One region of the Kocuria tytonicola genome, then DNA from elsewhere that is predicted to be linked to it. Evidence: riboswitches for the same ligand, from Rfam matches in the RefSeq annotation. Region 1 holds a riboswitch; each other region holds the start of a gene.

Region 1 (4,203 bases):
GCATCGCGTTCTGGGCACCGAGCGAGGACCTGGACGAGTGGGAGTCCAAGCACGGGGCGCAGGGCTGGAACTCCGAGCTGGCGTTCCGGCTCTACCAGAAGCTGGAGAACAACGAGGACCCGGGCGCCCACCACGGCCACGACGGCCCCGTTCGGCTGCGCACCGTGCCCCCGGCGGACCCGAGCGGCGTCGCCCTGCTGGAGGCGGCCGAACAGGCAGGCATCCCCCGCGCGGACTTCAACACCGGCAAGACCGTGACGCAGGGCGCGAGCTTCTTCCAGATCAGCGCCCGCGAGGACGGCACGCGGTCCTCCTCCTCCGTGAGCTACCTGCACCCCGCCCAGGACCGTGAGAACCTCACGATTCTCACGGGCACCCAGGTCAAGCGGGTGCTCTTCGACGAGGACCGCCGCGCCACCGGCGTGGAGGTCACGGACAACGCGTTCGGCAAGGCGCACGTGATCTCCGCCCGCCGCGAGGTGGTCGTCTCCGCCGGTGCGATCGACACCCCCAAGCTGCTCATGCTCTCCGGCATCGGCCCCGCCGAGCACCTCTCCGAGGTGGGCGTGGACGTGCTCGTGGACTCCCCGGGCGTCGGCTCGCACCTGCAGGACCACCCGGAGGCGGTGATCCAGTGGGAGGCGAAGCAGCCCATGGTGGAGGACTCCACCCAGTGGTGGGAGATCGGCGTGTTCGACCAGGTGGACGAGGGCCTGGACCGCCCGGACCTGATGATGCACTACGGCAGCGTGAACTTCGACATGCACACCTACCGCCAGGGCTATCCCACGGCGGACAACGCGTTCTGCCTGACCCCGAACGTGACCCACGCCCGCTCGCGCGGCACCGTGCGGCTGCGCACGCGTGACTTCCGGGACAAGCCCCGTGTGGATCCCCGCTACTTCACGGATCCCGAGGGCTACGACATGCGCATCATGACGGCGGGCATCCGCCGCGCGCGGGAGATCGTGGCGCAGCAGGGCATGTCCGAGTGGGCCGGCAGGGAGCTGTTCCCCGGGGAGGACGTGCAGAGCGACGAGGAGATCGCGGACTACATCCGCCGCACCCACAACACCGTGTACCACCCGGCGGGCTCGTGCCGCATGGGTCCGGTGGAGGACGCGGACTCGCCCCTGGACCCCCAGCTGCGGGTCAAGGGGGTGAGGGGGCTGCGCGTCGCGGACGCCTCCGTGATGCCGGAGCTAGTGACCGTGAACCCCAACATCACCGTCTACATGATCGGTGAGCGGGCCGCGGAGCTGATCGCGGCGGACCACGGGGCCGGGCAGCAGTAGCCCTCGACCCGGCCAACGACGACGCCCGGCGCCGTGAGGTGCCGGGCGTCGTCGTGCTCCGGACCGGTCTGCCCCGGTGCCGGGGAGCGCCGAGGCGCTCAGGCGGAGAGCGGCTCCAGCTTGTAGAAGGACATCCCGCCGGTGACGCCGGAGGCCCCGGGGACCAGGAGCCTGCGGTACTTGGCGCACCACTGGCCCCTTCCGCGGGTGTGCTGCGCGGCCGCGGCAACCGCACGGACGTCGTCCGTGGCGTACTGGTGCTGCTGGCCGTCGGGCTCCGTGAGCGACACGAGGTGGTGCGCGGTGTCCGCGTGGACGGTGACGTCCACCCACTGCTCGCGGGAGTCGGGGCTCGTCCGCTGGGTGGACGGGGGTCGCTGTGCTGTGCTGTTCATCTTCCGGGGCCTCTGGTTGTTTCTGGTCGCTTGCCGGAGTCACACGTGTGAATCGGCCACTTCGTCATCCAAACCACCCCTGAACCGAGGGTTGGCGTGCGCCGAGTTGGAGCTCGGGTGAGCGCGCGGGCCAGTGGCCCGTGCGCAGGCGCATCTCGTGAAGGTGGTTCGAGCCTAGTCAGCGCTGCCCGGTGCGAGCCAGGGAGCGGCCGGGAATGTCATCAAAACTTAACCAACGGAGCCTCGTGGCCCGGGCCGTCCGGTCAGCGGGCGCCCAGCCCCGTCCGCCGTGCCCCGTTCGTGCGGGAGTTCACGCGGGCCGCTCGCCCGTAGTGCTCCACGAGCTGGTCGCACACGGCGTCCCACGTGCGGGTCTGCACCGTCCGGTGGGCCGTGCGCGCGAACGCGAGACGCTTGGCGTCGTCGCCCACGAGGTCCCGCACCCGATCCCGCAGGGCCTCGGTGTCCCCGGGGCGGTAGAGCCAGCCGTTGCGGGAGGAGTCCACGAGGTCCAGCGGGCCGCCGCGGCCCACGGCGACCACGGGGACCGCGCAGGCCATGGCCTCCTGGATGGTCTGGCAGAACGTCTCGTGCTCGCCGGGGTGGACGAACACGTCCAGGGAGGCCATGACCGTGGCCAGCTCGGTGCCGGAGAGGAACCCCTCGAAGTGGGCGTGGGGGAGCAGCGCACGCAGCGACTCCTTCTGGGGGCCGGAGCCCACCACCACGAGCTGGGTGTCCGGCAGGGAGTCCAGGACCACGAGGTCCGCCACCTGCTTCTCCGGAGCGAGCCGCCCCACGTACCCGACGATCCGCCGGCCGCCGCCCACCCGATCGCGCCACGCGTCGTCGCGCCGGTCCGGGCTGAAGCGGACGGTGTCCACGCCGCGGCGCCACGTGTGGACCCGCTGCACCCCGTGCTCGTGCAGGGAGGCGATGGACGCCGTGGAGGGGGCCAGGGTGAGGGTGGCGCTGTTGTGCATGGTGCGCACGTGGGACCACATGCTCTTCTCCAGGAGCGCGGCGCCGTAGCGCGCGGCGTAGCCGGGGACGTCCGTCTGGTAGACGGCCACGCACGGCAGACCCAGGCCCTTGGCGGCCTGGATGGCCTGCCAGCCCAGGATGAAGGGGGAGGCCACGTGGACCACGTCCGGCGCGAAGCGCGCCAGGATGCGCTGCATCCGGTTCACGGTGCAGCTTGCGACGCGCACCTCCGGGTACCCGGCGAGCGGGAGGGAGGGAATACGCTCCACACGCACGCCGTCCACGTGGTCCACGGAGCCCAGGAAGAGGGTCTTCTCGTAGGAAGGAGCGATCACCATGGCCTCGTGGCCGTGGTCGCGCAGGTGTTCCAGGACGCGGATCACGGAGTGGGTGACGCCGTTGACGTGGGGGAGGAACTGTTCTGCCACCAGTGCGATTCTCACGCCTCCACCCTGGCGTCCGTGCCCCACCGCGGCGTCACGCACCGGTGTCCTGCGGGTGAAGTCCGGACGAACAGCGCTGCGGGCCGCGGCCGCCCGGACGTGGAAAGATGAGCGTGATGAAACTTCCCTCAGTGCCCGGTGCGATCACGGGCGTACGCGACCGATGGCGAGCGCGCGGCTCCTCCGCCGCGGACGGTTCCGCCCCAGACGACCGGCGGGAACCCGGACGGCTCCCCCCGGGCGGCGCACCAGGCTCCAGTACGGGGGATTTCGGCAGGGGGGACGACGGCGCACGGGGCGCCGGGGCGCGACGCTCCGTCACGCAGCCCGCCACCGCGACGTCTCCCGCCGCGAAGCCCCCCGCGGTGCAGCGCGACGACGCGGGGCTGCCCATGCCCCTGGCCCTGCAGGGCGTCGTCGAGATGCTCGCGGTGGGTCTGGTGGGCCTGCTGCTCGGCGCTCTGCTGCTGGGCGCGGTCTGGGTGGCCGGGGGCTTCGCGACGCTCGGCGCCGGCGGCAGCCTCCGGCTGGCCGGGCTCGGCTGGCTGCTTGCGCACGGCACGCCCCTGGACGTGCGGGCCGCCGAGGGGTTGCCCCTGGACGGCGGTGGCACCGTCACCCTGGTGCCGCTCGGTCTCACGCTGATCCCGTTTGCGCTCGCCGTGGTCGCCGGGCGGCGGATCGCGCGGGCCTGCTGGCGCGGGCAGTTCCTCGTGCCGTTCTGCGCGGGCATGGTGGCGTACGCGCTCCTCGCCGCGGTGGTGGCACTGGTCTCCCGCACGGACCAGGTGTCCGTGGACCTGCTCTCCGCGGCACTGTGCTCCCTGCTGCCCGTGGGCCTGGGGGCACTCGTGGGCGGCTGGAGCGTCTCGCGCTCGCTGGCAGCGGTCCTCGGGACGGATGCCGCCTCCTGGCTGCAGCGCACGAGCCAGTACTCGCGCTGGGCGGGCTCCTACGTGTGGGCCGTGATCCGCGCGGGATCCCTCGCGGCCGCCGCGGCCGTGGCGGGAGGTGCGCTGCTGCTCGTCGTGGCGCTCGCGGGGAACTGGGGCGGCATCGTGACCGTGTACCAGGATCTCGGCACGG
Region 2 (4,203 bases), 160 kb from region 1:
GAACAGCCGGTCCGAGTCCACGGCGGCCACGAGCCACTCGCAGCGGGTGCGCGCAAGGGCCTGCCGGAGGCTGCCGCGGCCGCGGGCGACGTCGTGGGACATCAACGTCTCGTTGACGCTGAGGTACGCGTTCGCGTCGAAGCGCGCCGCGAGCTTCTCCGCCTGGTGGTCCAGGTAGCCCTCCACCCGGTAGCGACCCCGGCTGCCGGGGTACGTGCCCGCGGGGTCCTCGCGCGGCTGGGGCTCCCGCCCGAAGCGCGCGGCGAGCTCGTGGGCGCTGCGGTAGGTGATGTGCGCGATCCGCCGTGCCAGGCCGAGGCCCTCCACGGGGTGCGGGCCCGCGTAGTAGTCGCCGTGGTGGAACCGGGGGTCCTGGCGGATGGCGAGTGCCTGGGTGCGGCCCCACGCGAGCTGCTCCGCGCTGACCCGGGCGTTCGCGGCGATCACCGCGCACGCGGCCACCCGCTCGGGGTGGCACACGGCCCACTCCAGCGCGCGGGCCCCGCCCATGGAGCCGCCCACCACGAGCCGCCACTGCGGGATCCCCAGCAGGTCCGCGAGCCGCGCCTCCGCGGCCACGGTGTCGCGCACGGTGATGCGCGGGAAGCGCGAGCCCCACGGGGCGCCGTCCGGGGCCAGGCTCGCCGGGCCGGTGCTGCCGTGGCAGCCGCCCAGGATGTTCGCGCACACCACGAACCAGCGGTTGGTGTCGATCGCGGCCCCCGGTCCCACGAGCCCGTCCCACCAGCCGTCGGTCCCCGCGGCCACGCGGCGGTCCAGGGTGTCGAAGGGTGCGGTGTCCCCGTACCCAACACTGGTGCCGCGCGCCACGTGCGAATCGCCCGTGAGCGCGTGCTCGACCAGCACTGCGTTGGAGCCGTCCGGGGCCAGCTCGCCCCACGTCTCGTACGCCAGGCACACGTCCGGCAGGCGCACCCCGGACTCCAGCTCCAGCTCCCCGAGGTCCGCGCGGCGCACCACGCCGTCCCGGCGCACGGTGGGCGCGGTCTGCACCGCGCTCACGCCGCACGCTCCGCGTCCGTGCCACCACGCGCCCTCGACGACGCCGCTGGGCCACCTCCGCGACCCGCGCCCACCGCCGTGTCGGCAACCACGGCGTCATCGCCACCCTGTGCCGACTGTGCCGACCGCGAGCGCGCCGGCTCCTGCGCGTCCCCCGCGGTCGGGGCGCCTGCCACCGCCGCGAAACCGGCCTCCAGGTCCGCGAGGATGTCCTCGATGCCCTCGGTGCCCACAGAAAGCCGCACGAAACCGGGTTCCACACCCGCCGCGAGCTGCTCCTCGGCCGAGAGCTGCGCGTGCGTCGTCGACGCCGGGTGGATCACCAGCGAGCGCACGTCCCCGATGTTCGCCACATGGGAGTGCAGGCCGAGTGCGTCCACGAAGGCGATCCCCGCGTCCCTGCCGCCGTCCAGGACGAAGCCGAGGACGGAACCGGCTCCTCGGGGGGCGTACTTCCGGGCGCGCTCGTGCCACGGCGAGGAGGGCAGGCCCGCGTAGGAGACGGAGCGCACCTCGGGGCGGGCCTCGAGCCACTCGGCCACCCGCTGGACGTTGGCCACGTGGCGCTCCACGCGCAGGGAGAGCGTCTCGATCCCCTGCTCGATGAGGAACGCGTTGAACGGTGAGATGGCCGAGCCCAGATCACGCAGCAGCTGCACGCGCGCCTTGAGCACGTAGGAGAGGTTCGCGCCGAACGCGCCGCCCTCCCCCAGGTCCCGCGCGTACACCAGGCCGTTGTAGGTGGGGTCCGGCTCGTTGAAGCCGGGGAAGCGCTCGGGGTCCGCACCGTAGTCGAAGCGCCCGGCGTCCACGATGAACCCGCCGATCGCCGTGCCGTGCCCGCCCAGGAACTTGGTGCCCGAGTGCAGCACGATGTCCGCGCCCCACTCGATGGGCCGCACCAGGTACGGGGTGGCCACGGTGTTGTCCACGATCAGCGGCACACCGGCCCGGTGGGCGATCTCGGCGACCGTCTCCACGTCCAGGACATCGTTGCGGGGGTTGGGGATCATCTCCCCGAAGAACGCCACGGTGCTGGGCCGCACGGCGTCCCGCCACTGCTGCGGGTCATCCGGGTCCGCCACGAAGGTGGTCTCCACCCCCAGCCGCGCGAGCGTGTGCTTGAGCAGGTTGTAGGACCCGCCGTAGAGGGAGGGGCTGGCCACCACGTGACTGCCCGCGCCGCCCAGGTTGAGCACCGCCAGCGTCGCGGCGGCCTGCCCGGACGCGACCATCAGTGCGCCCACGCCGCCCTCGAGGGAGGCGATGCGGTTCTCCACCACCTCCGTGGTGGGGTTGGTCAGGCGGGAGTACAGGGGTCCCATCTCCTGCAGGGCGAACCGGGCGGCGGCCGTGTCCGCGTCCGGGAACACGAAGGACGAGGTCTGGTAGATGGGCAGCGACCGGGCTCCGGTCACGGGGTCCGGGTTCTGACCGGCGTGGATCTGCCGGGTCTCGAAGGACCAGCCCTCGGGGTTGTCGGGGGTGGGTGCAGTGCTCATGGCCGTGCTCCTGTGCAGGATCAGGGGCCTGGCGACCGTCCGCACGGCGCCCGCACGAACGGGCAACCGAGGGCCCGCGCTTGCCGCAGACGTCGGACGACGTCCCGGCCAGGTCTTCACCCAGGGCACCCCGCCGCGGTAGGGAGGGTTGCCGGTCAGCAAGCTGGGGCTTGGCGCTGACTCTCGTGACCTAGGCTTCCATTGTGGGAACCACCCCGGGCACCCGTCAAGCGAGCGTTCCGTCCGGGTGGTCCCGTGTGTTGCACCGCCCGATTTGGACGGCCGTATGACGGGTGTCACGATGACTGCATGAAGCTGGACCACGTTTCCTTCGCAGCACAGCCGGACGGGCTGGAGGCCACCACCGAGCGGATCGCGGACCGCCTGGGGATCGAGCCGGTCAAGGGCGGGGTCCATCCCCGCTTCGGCACCCGGAACATGATCCTGCCGCTCACCGACCACCAGTACGTGGAGGTCGTGACCGTCCTGGAGCACCCCGCTGCGGAGAAGGCGCCGTTCGGCCAGGCCGTCCGCGCCCGTTCCGAGGCCGGCGGTGGCTGGCTCGGCTGGGTCGTGGAGGTCCCGGACCTCGCGCCCTTCGAGGACAAGCTCGGGCGCCCCGCCGCCCCGGGTTCCCGGCTCTTCCCGGACGGGCGCCAGCTGGAGTGGCACCAGATCGGCGTCAAGGGCCTGATCGCGGACCCCCAGCTGCCGTTCATGATCCACTTCGACTCCGCGGACGCGATGCACCCCTCCCAGGCCCGTCTCACGGACGTGCGCCTCACCGGCATGGAGATCGCGGGCTCTCCCGAGCGGGTCACGGACTGGCTGGGCGGTCCCGTGGAGGACGTCCTGCGCTCGCTGGACGTCACCTGGAGCGCCCCCAACGGCACCCCCGGCCTGATGGCGGTCTCCTTCGACACTCCGGACGGCACCGTCACCATCTGAGCCCCGGCATCCTGGCGGTGCCACGGTGTCATCCCGCCAGCAGCTGGGGTGCGAGGAAACCGGCCGCGTCCAGCAGGAAGTGGGCCAGCAGCAGCGGCATCACGCGGCCGTACCGGCGGTAGCACCACACGAAGACGAGCCCCATCACGAGGTTCCCCACGGCCGGCCCCACCCCCTGGTACAGGTGGTAGCTCGCCCGCAGCACCGAGGACACCACCGCCACGGTCCACCAGGAGCGGCCCAGCCCGCGCATGCGGTCCGCGAGGAACGCCACCACGATGACTTCCTCCACCAGAGCGTGCCGTGCGGCTGTGAGCGCGAGCAGTGCCACTGCCCACCAGGTGGTGTCCAGCGTGGACGTGGTGATCTGCGCGGTGATCCCGAGCGCACGGCCCACCCGGTAGAGCACGAGCGTGCCGCCGCCCATGGCGAGGAACAGCCCGAGGCCCCAGGCGGCGTCGTGCGCCGGGCGCTTGCCGTCCGCACCCATGCCGCGCAGGGCGGCCGGAATGCGGGATGCGGTGCCCGCCAGGAGGTAGACCGCGAGCGCCACGGGCACGAGGGCGAGGCAAATGCCCGCGAGGCGGCGCAGCGCGTCGACCACCGGTACCCGGCTGAGGGGCTGGTTCAGGGTGGTGGAGCTCTCCGCAATCGAGGACCGCAGCACCATCTCCGCGAGGTCCAGCACGGAGTACACGGCGGAGGCGCCGAGGGACACGCCGAGCACCAG
Region 3 (4,203 bases), 220 kb from region 1:
CTCGACGACGCGCCCGCCGTCCATCACGGCCACTCGGTCCGCGACGGCGCGCACCACGTCCATCTCGTGGGTGATGAGCACGATGGTGATCCCCAGTTCACGGTTGACCCGGCGCAGCAGGCCCAGCACCTCCTGGGTGGTCTCCGGGTCCAGGGCGGAGGTGGACTCGTCCGCGAGCAGCAGCTCGGGGCTCGTGGCGAGCGCCCGGGCGACGCCCACGCGCTGCTTCTGCCCGCCCGAGAGCTGCTCGGGGTAGTTCCCGGCGCGCTCGGTGAGGCCCACGAACTCCAGCAGCTCCGCCACGCGGGCCTTCCGGTTCTCCGCGCTCCACCCGGCACGCTTGAGCGGGTACTCCACGTTGCCCGCCACCGTGCGCGAGGTGAACAGGTTGAACTGCTGGAAGATCATGCCGATGTCCCGGCGGACGGGTGCCAGCTGGGTCTCCGACCGGCCGTCCACGCGCCGCCCGGCAACCTCGAGGAAACCGGAGGTCACGGGCTCGAGGCCGTTGATGAGGCGCACGAGCGTGGACTTGCCGGCCCCGGAGTAGCCGATGACCGCGAAGATCTCGCCCCTGCGGATGTCCAGGTCCACGGACTCGACGGCGGTGACCGTGCGCCTGCGGCGTCGGTTCCCCGTCTCGAAGACCTTGCTGACGTCCCGGAAGCTGACCAGGGTGCTCGCCGTGTCGGCTGGGCTCACTTGCTCTGCTCCTTGAGGTCCTGCGAGTACCGCGCGAGCAGGTCCTTGAGCTCCTGCTGGTCCACCTTGGTGGGAACGGCGGTGCCCTTGGTCTCCTTCTTCTCGGCCTCCTGGACCGTGGAGTCGTAGTAGAAGCTCGCCACCTTCTTCAGCGTCTCGTTGTCCGCGTTCGCCTGGGTCGCGGCGAAGAGGTTGTCGTAGACCTTGGCGCTGTCGGCGGTGGGGTCGTCCTGCGCGAGCGCGTTCTTCGGGTCGAGGTTCGCGCGGTCCAGGAAGTCGTTGTTGACCACGGAACCGGCCACCGAGTCCATGGACAGCACGGTCTGCTCGGCGGAGACCGGGCGGACCTTGACCTTGGACTTCTCGGCGTCGAGGTCCTGCTCCGTGGGCGCGATCGTGTCCTTGGTGAAGGACACCAGCCCCTGCTGCTTCAGCAGGTTCAGGGAGCGCGAGAGGTTGATGGAGTCGTTGGGCACGGCGATCTCGTCACCCTGCTTGAGGTCCCCCACGGACTTCGCGGTCTTGGAGTACAGCCCCAGCGGGAAGATCGACGTGGAGCCCACGGGCGTGATGGTGTCCCCGGAGCTGTTGTTGTAGTCCGCGAGGTACGCGATGTGCTGGAACCAGTTCATGTCGATGTCCCCGCTCTTCAGTGCGGGGTTCGGCTGGCTGTAGTCGCTGAAGTCCACGTACTCGACCGTGACGTCGTGCTGCGCCGCCACGTCCTTGAGCGCATCCTGCACGGGGGTCGAGCCCACGATGCCGATGGTGATCTTGCCGTCCGCGGCCGGGTCCGTGTTCTCGGAGCCGCCACCGCACGCGGTGAGGGTCAGGCCCAGGGTGGTGGCCAGTACTACGGGGAGCAGTCGTTTGGTTCGCACGATCATGCCTTTCCAGGGTCGGGGTCCGGTCGCGCGGAGCGAAGGGTCCCGCCTGGATGAGGGCAATGATCAGACACGTGCCATTCGAAGAGAAACCGCACTTGCCGTGATCTTTTCGAACCGCGGCCGGATGGTCATCTGGGGCACCCCGCTACGGGAGAGGGTTGCCGTCCGGCCAGCCAGAGCTACGCGCCGGATCTCGTCATCCGCCCACGAGCCTAGCACGGGACTGCGGCACCACCGGCACCGCCCGTGCCTCAGCGGCCGCGGGAGATTCGCTCGCCCGCGTGGGCCCGGGCCCACCGCTCAGCCTCGAGGACATCCTCCAGCGTGGGCTCCCGCACCCCGTCGTGGTCTCCCACCACGCGCTCCACGAGGTCCACGATCCCCGTGAAGCCCAGCTCCCCGCGGTGGAACGCGTGCACGGCCTCCTCGTTCGCCGCGTTGAACACCGCGGGCCAGGTCCCGCCCAGAGACCCCGCGCGCTTCATGAGCTCCACCGCGGGAAAGGCCTCGGCGTCCAGGGGCTCGAACGTCCACTGCGCGGCGGTGCTCCAGTCGCACGGCACCGCCGCGCCGGTCACGCGGTGGGGCCAGCCGACGCCGAGCGCCAGGGGAAGCCGCATGTCCGGCGGGGAGGCCTGCGCGATCGTGGAGCCGTCCACGAACTGCACCATGGAGTGCACCACGGACTGCGGGTGCACGGTCACGTCGATGCGCTCCAGGTCCACGTCGAAGAGCAGGGACGCCTCCAGGACCTCGAGCGCCTTGTTGACCATCGTGGCGGAGTTGGTGGTCACCATGACTCCCATGTCCCATGTGGGGTGCTTGAGGGCCTGCGCGGGGGTGACGTCCGCGAGCTGCGCGCGGTTCATCCCGCGGAACGGGCCGCCGGACGCGGTCAGCACCAGACGTGCCACCTCCCCCGCCGTGCCGGAGCGCAGGGTCTGGGCAATGGCCGAGTGCTCGGAGTCCACCGGGATCAGCGCGTCGGCGAGGCCCGTGGCCTCGGCCGCGCGTTTCACGAGCGGCCCCCCGGCGATCAGCGACTCCTTGTTGGCCAGCGCCACGCGGTGCCCCGCCGTGAGAGCCGCGAGCGTGGGAGCCAGACCGATGCTGCCGGTGATCCCGTTGAGCACCACGTCCGTCCCGTTCCACTCGGCGATCCGCGTGGCCGCCTCGGGACCGTGGAACACCTCGGGAAGCGCCGCCGACGACGCCGCCCGCGTCCGTGCCGCGAGCAGCTCACGCAGCCGGGCGGCGTCGTCCGCCGTGCCACTCGTGCCCACGGCCGCCACCGCGAAGTCCACGGCCTGGCGCGCGAGCAGCTCCAGGTTGCCGGCACCGGCCGCGAGGGCGAGCACCCGGAAGGGCGGGTGCTCCGCGTCCGTGACGGGCCGGGCGAGCCGTGCCGCCGAGGCGACGACGTCCAGCGCCTGCGTGCCGATGGAGCCGGTGGAGCCCAGGATCACCAGACTGCGGGGGGCGTCCCGGGTGGCGCGGTCGAGGTCCGGGGTCATGGCGGGTGCGCTGTTCATGGGACCAGTATGGCCCGGACGCGGTGTGGGCCCGGCTCCGCAGATGCGACAAGGGCGCCACCTCGGAGGTGACGCCCTTGCGCGAAGGCCCCTCAGGGCCTGTGGGTCGTTCAGCGACGACGCCCGGTCACGAAGCCGTAGACCAGCAGCACGATGAGTGCGCCGACCACGGACGTGATGATGGTGCCGATGCTGATCTTGTCGATCCCGGCGTGCAGGCCCGGAATGAAGCTGCCCAGCCAGCCGCCGAGGAACGCGCCCACGACGCCCAGGATGATGGTCACGATGATCCCGCCACCCTGCTTGCCCGGCAGGATCAGCTTGGCGAGGGCGCCAGCGATCAGACCGAGGATGATCCAGCTAATAATGCCCATTTCTCCACCTCAAGTTGTCGTTGCTCGCGCATGCGGTTGCCCACATGACGGGGCGAGCCTCGCTCTGGTCAGCGAACTGCCGTTCAGTGTACTACCAGATAGCAGGACTATAGGCCTTACCGTCGGGTAGGAGATGTGGCTCACAGAAACCGCCCTCCCCCGCGATCAGTGGGCCACGGGCTTCTCCGCGCCCACACCCGTGAGCGAGCGCACCTCCATCTCGGACTGCTTGTACGGATCCTCCTTGCGGCGCTCCGTGACGGAGCCCAGGAAGCCCAGCAGGAACGAGGCCGGGATGGAGATGATGCCCGGGTTGGACAGCGGGTAGACGGCGAAGTCCGCGGTGGGGATCATGGACGTCTCCGCACCGGACATGACCGGGGAGAAGACGATCAGCACCACGGAGAGGATCAGCCCGCCGTACATGGACCACACGGCCCCTCGCGTGGTGAACCGCTTCCAGTACAGGGAGTAGAGGATGGTGGGCAGGTTGGCGGAGGCGGCCACCGCAAAGGCGAGGGCCACGAGGAACGCCACGTTCTGCCCCTGCGCGCCGATGCCACCCGCGATCGAGATCAGACCGATGACCACCACCGTGGTCTTGGCCACGCGCAGCTCCCGGCGGGGATCCGAGTTCCCCTTCTTGATCACCGACGTGTAGATGTCGTGCGCGAAGGAGGCCGACGCCGTGATGGCCAGTCCCGCGAC
Region 4 (4,203 bases), on a different contig from region 1:
TGGCAGTGGCGGAGGCCGTGGTGATGTGCAGCGCGCGGGCCAGCTCCGTGGGGCCCATGGGGCGGCGCAGCAGCAGGGCCATGGCCGTGTAGTCGGTGTCCCGCAGCCCCATGGTGCGGCGCACCTGGAAACCGATCTCCTGGTTCAGGGTGATCACCCGCCGCAGCGCACGCGAGTGGGGCCCGGCGTTGACGAGCTCCGCGCCGCTGCTGTCCATGCCGCACCTCGAGTCCACGATGGTTAGATCATCTAGTAAGCATCATGCGGTACACGGGCGAACGCTGTCCAACCCCGTGCACCCAGTCCGGCGTGCCACCTCCGGCGGCGCACCCGCGCATGTCCGGAGGGTGGCCCCACCGGTTTCCACGGCACGTCCGGCACCTGACGGCCGGGGCGCCTGCGCCGTCGCCGCCGCTCAGCCCAGCCGGCGCAGCGCCCTCATCACGGAGCCGCCGTAGCCCCCGCCGAAGCGGATGGCGTGGATCAGCAGCGGCGGCAGCTGGTACCACGGCACACGCTGGTGCCAGCCGTCGGCGAGGGGGTAGGTCTCGTCGTAGGCGGCAAAGCAGTCCCGCCCGAAGCCGCCGAAGAGCTGCATCATGGCGAGGTCGTACTCCCGGTGGCCGTAGAACGCCGAGGGGTCGATGAGCCAGTTCGCGCCCGCGCGGTCCACCACCCGGTTCCCGGCCCAGAGGTCTCCGTGCACCAGGCTCGGGGGCTCGGGCGGCCCCGCGAGCTCGGCGGCCCGCGGAGCGAGGCTCGCCAGCAGGCCCGACGCCGCGGGGTCCAGGTTCCCGGCATCGACCGCCTCGCGCAGCAGCGGCTCGATGCGGCGCCGCAGCAGGAAGTCCGCCCAGTCGTCGGTGGGGGTGAGGTCCACGGGCGCCGATCCAATGCGCTCGGGGAGGTCCGGGGAGAGCCACCCCACGTGCGGCGCGCGGGCCCGGTGGATCAGGGCCAGCCCGGTGCCGAAGCTGCGTTCCGTGGCGGCGTCACGGCCGCCCGAGGCCTCGTCGATCCACTCCAGCACGAGCGCGTCCTCGCTCACGTGGCGCACGCGCGGGACCCGCACCTCCTCGGGGCACACCGCGCGCAGCGCCTCCAGCCCCGCGGCCTCGACCGGCAGGACCCCCTCGGCGGCGTGCGGCATGGTCTTGGCGAACAGAGGACCCGCCGGGGTCTCCAGGCGGAAGGCGTTGGCACTGTCCCCGCCGCTGAGCGGGTGGGCGGCGCGGACGTGAAGATCGCTCACGAGCTCCCGGGGGAGCTGGTCCAGGTGTGACATGACTCCTGTCTAGCACCGCGCTCCGACAGGCGCACGGGCCGGCGGAGGTCTCGGAGAGCCGTCGCGGTGGGGCGCGTCGCAGCGTCCCGCCCCCCGTCAACGGCATGCGTGTGCATGGACAACGGTGCCGCACCGCCGCGTCGTGACCCCCGCCTCACCAGGCACGATGCGCCGCGTTGCTAGCATGTCGTCATCACTGCCCCACGCCATTGCACGACGGCGCCCGCGCACCCGGACGCGTCGGCGCACGTTCGTGACACCCGTTCCGCGCTGACCCGCTGCGAGGACATCATGGCCCCCTTCCTGCACCGTCACCGCCCCGAAACCTTCCTCTACGCCCTGGCCGCCGTTCTCGGTGTCCTGGGCGCGGTGGGCTACGCCGGCTCCTACTTCTCCAGCGACTGGGCCGTGAGGTACCCGGTCCTGCCCTTCTTCCTGGTGCTGCTGGCGGGTTCCCTCACCCTGACCGCCGTGACGCTGTCCCTGGTGCGGCTCTTCCACCAGGACCGCTACCCGGAGGACCCGCTCGATCCGGAGGCCCCCTCGGCCGCACCAGCCGCCGAGGACGCCCCGCGCAGCGGCAGCTCGGCGGCGCATCCGCCCCGCTGAGGCCGAAGGCGCTCCGCCGCCCGGACTTTTGACAGACCAGCGGCCCGTGCTACCGTCGCTCGCACATCAAGGATCATGAGTTCCGGCGCAAAGCTCTGGCTGGCCGGACGGCAACCCTCCTGCTGTAGTGGGGTGCCCCAGATGACGATCCGGCCGTCGCGCAACCGCGTGATCGGCAAGTACGGCGCTCGGATCTCACACCTCCGGCGTCCTACCGCCGGAGGTTTTCTCGTATGCCCGCACCGTTGGCAGCAGCCCGCACCGCCCCCGTCCACCCGGTGGAGCCTCCCACGGGCACGTCCTGGCTCGTGCGCCGGCCCCGCCGCTCCACGCTCGTCTCGTTCGAGGTGTTCCCGCCACGTCCCACCGCGGACCCGAACACCGTGTGGCGCAGCATCGACGCCATGGCCCAGGCCGGCCCGGACTTCTTCTCCGTCACGCACGGCCACTCGGGTGCCCCCGGCGTCACCCGTGAGGCGCTGCGGCACCTGCGCCGCACCACGAACACCCCGGTCATGGCCCACTTCACGTGCGGCGGCACCGATCGCGCGGGCCTGGAGAGCGCCGTGGAGCAGCTGCTGGACGACGGCGTCCGCGACCTCCTCGCCCTGCGCGGGGACCCGCCGCTGGGCGGCGCCGAGTGGGTGACCCCTCCGGGCGGATTGAACCGCGCCTCGGACCTCGTGCGGCTCGTGCGGGACGTGGAGCGGCGTCGTTTCGGGGACGGGTTCCGCCCCGGGACCCGGCCGCTGTCCGTGTCCGTGGCCTGCTACCCCTCACCCGCGCGGGGGCGTGACTTCGAGGCGGACCTCGCGTCCCTGTGGGACAAGCAGGAGGCCGGCGCGGACTACGGGATCACCCAGGTGCTCTACGAGCCCGAGGACTACGCCCGGTTCCTGGAGCGGGCCCGCTCCGAGGGCATCCACATCCCCGTGGTGGCCGGGCTGATGCCCCTCACGGACCCCCGGCGGCTGCGGCGGATGACCGAGATCACCGGCGTCTCCGTGCCGCGGCGCCTCACGGACTTCCTCGCCGCGGACTCCCCCGAGGACATGCGCCACCGCGGCATCGCGGCCACGCTCTCGCTCATCGACGACCTCCTGGACCTGGGCTGCGCCGGGTTCCACCTCTACACGTTCAACCGGCCCGAGGCAGCACTCACCATCCTGGAGCACCTGCGCGTCCGGGACGCCGCCCGGGAGTACCGCGGCCGCAGTCCCGCGGTGTAGCCCGCGGCGTAGCCCCGGCGGCAGCCAACCGGGGACCCGCGCGCCGCGCCCCCAGGCCCCCAGGCCCCCAGGCACTCGGACATTCAGACACCCCACCACCCGTTTCGCGAGCGCACCCGCCCGCGAGCGCGGTTCCGCACACCCTCTTCCACCCCAGACAACCCCTGACACCCCTGACGAAGGAGTTCCCATGACCACCCAGCACACCCCCGCGTTCCCCACCGCCACCGTCCTGGGCTATCCCCGGATCGGCCCGGACCGCGATCTCAAACGGGCCCTGGAGGCCTACTGGAAGGACCCGCGGGAGCACCCCGCGAGCACCGTCCTGGACACCCTCGCGCAGCTGCGGGAGCGCACGACGACGCGGCTCACCCAGCTCGGTCTGACCGACGACGCCGCCGTGCCCGGCGAGGGCTTCGCCGTGGACCACGTGCTGGACACCGCCCTCGCCCTGGGTGCGGTGCCGGCCCGCTTCGCCGCGGACGGCTTCCGTGCCGCCGCCCCGGACACCGCGCGCGGCATCGAGCTGGTGACCACCCTGTCCCGGGGCACGGACCACCTGGAGCCGCTGGAGATGACCAAGTGGTTCGACACGAACTACCACTACTACGTTCCCGAGATCGGGCCGGACACACCCCTCAGCGCGCACCCCGAGAGCCTCGTGTCCCGCTACCGGGACACCCTGCGCCGTACCGGGACCAGGACCCGCCCCGTGCTCGTGGGCCCGGTGACGCTGCTGCTGCTGTCCCGCCCCGAGACCACCGACGACGCCCCGGCCGACCCGCTGGCCCGGCTCGACGACGTGGTGGGCCACTACCTCACGATCCTCTCGGAGCTCGCGGCTGCTGGCGTGCAGTGGGTGCAGCTGGACGAGCCCGCGCTCGCCGCGGACGGCTGGGCCGTGGACCGCGCGGAGATCGTCACGGCCCTTGAAGCCGCCTACGCCCGGCTCACCCACCCCGTGCACCGGCCCGCGGTGCTCGTGACCGTGGGCTACGGGGAGGCCGGGGAGGACGCGCTGCTCGCCCTCGCCCGGACGGACGCGGACGCCCTGGCCGTGGACCTCGACCGCGGGGACGT

What was found. Region 1 has a riboswitch for S-adenosylmethionine ahead of EAE32_RS08555 (hypothetical protein). Riboswitches for the same ligand answer to the same signal wherever they lie in the genome.
Region 2: it holds a riboswitch for S-adenosylmethionine, as region 1 does, so the genes downstream of both, EAE32_RS09240 (bifunctional o-acetylhomoserine/o-acetylserine sulfhydrylase) here and EAE32_RS08555 (hypothetical protein) in region 1, are expected to answer to the same signal.
Region 3: it holds a riboswitch for S-adenosylmethionine, as region 1 does, so the genes downstream of both, EAE32_RS09510 (MetQ/NlpA family ABC transporter substrate-binding protein) here and EAE32_RS08555 (hypothetical protein) in region 1, are expected to answer to the same signal.
Region 4: it holds a riboswitch for S-adenosylmethionine, as region 1 does, so the genes downstream of both, EAE32_RS09915 (methylenetetrahydrofolate reductase) here and EAE32_RS08555 (hypothetical protein) in region 1, are expected to answer to the same signal.

Annotation. Positions count from the first base shown of each region.
Region 1 is NZ_RDEX01000002.1:63,727-67,929, forward strand. Features, by position in the region: gene EAE32_RS08550 (GMC family oxidoreductase) at 1-1,295, shown strand, start outside; gene EAE32_RS08555 (hypothetical protein) at 1,394-1,690, opposite strand; SAM riboswitch class IV at 1,712-1,853, opposite strand; gene EAE32_RS08560 (glycosyltransferase family 4 protein) at 1,954-3,117, opposite strand; gene EAE32_RS08565 (cell division protein PerM) at 3,234-4,203, shown strand, end outside.
Region 2 is NZ_RDEX01000002.1:228,534-232,736, reverse strand. Features, by position in the region: gene metX (homoserine O-acetyltransferase MetX) at 1-1,023, opposite strand, end outside; gene EAE32_RS09240 (bifunctional o-acetylhomoserine/o-acetylserine sulfhydrylase) at 1,020-2,525, opposite strand; SAM riboswitch class IV at 2,597-2,716, opposite strand; gene EAE32_RS09235 (VOC family protein) at 2,835-3,473, shown strand; gene EAE32_RS09230 (CPBP family intramembrane glutamic endopeptidase) at 3,502-4,203, opposite strand, start outside.
Region 3 is NZ_RDEX01000002.1:285,939-290,141, reverse strand. Features, by position in the region: gene EAE32_RS09515 (methionine ABC transporter ATP-binding protein) at 1-702, opposite strand, end outside; gene EAE32_RS09510 (MetQ/NlpA family ABC transporter substrate-binding protein) at 699-1,589, opposite strand; SAM riboswitch class IV at 1,676-1,790, opposite strand; gene dxr (1-deoxy-D-xylulose-5-phosphate reductoisomerase) at 1,841-3,103, opposite strand; gene EAE32_RS09500 (GlsB/YeaQ/YmgE family stress response membrane protein) at 3,232-3,495, opposite strand; gene EAE32_RS09495 (solute symporter family protein) at 3,661-4,203, opposite strand, start outside.
Region 4 is NZ_RDEX01000003.1:12,191-16,393, reverse strand. Features, by position in the region: gene EAE32_RS09930 (MarR family winged helix-turn-helix transcriptional regulator) at 1-217, opposite strand, end outside; gene EAE32_RS09925 (fructosamine kinase family protein) at 416-1,285, opposite strand; gene EAE32_RS09920 (hypothetical protein) at 1,577-1,894, shown strand; SAM riboswitch class IV at 1,966-2,082, shown strand; gene EAE32_RS09915 (methylenetetrahydrofolate reductase) at 2,128-3,123, shown strand; gene metE (5-methyltetrahydropteroyltriglutamate--homocysteine S-methyltransferase) at 3,314-4,203, shown strand, end outside.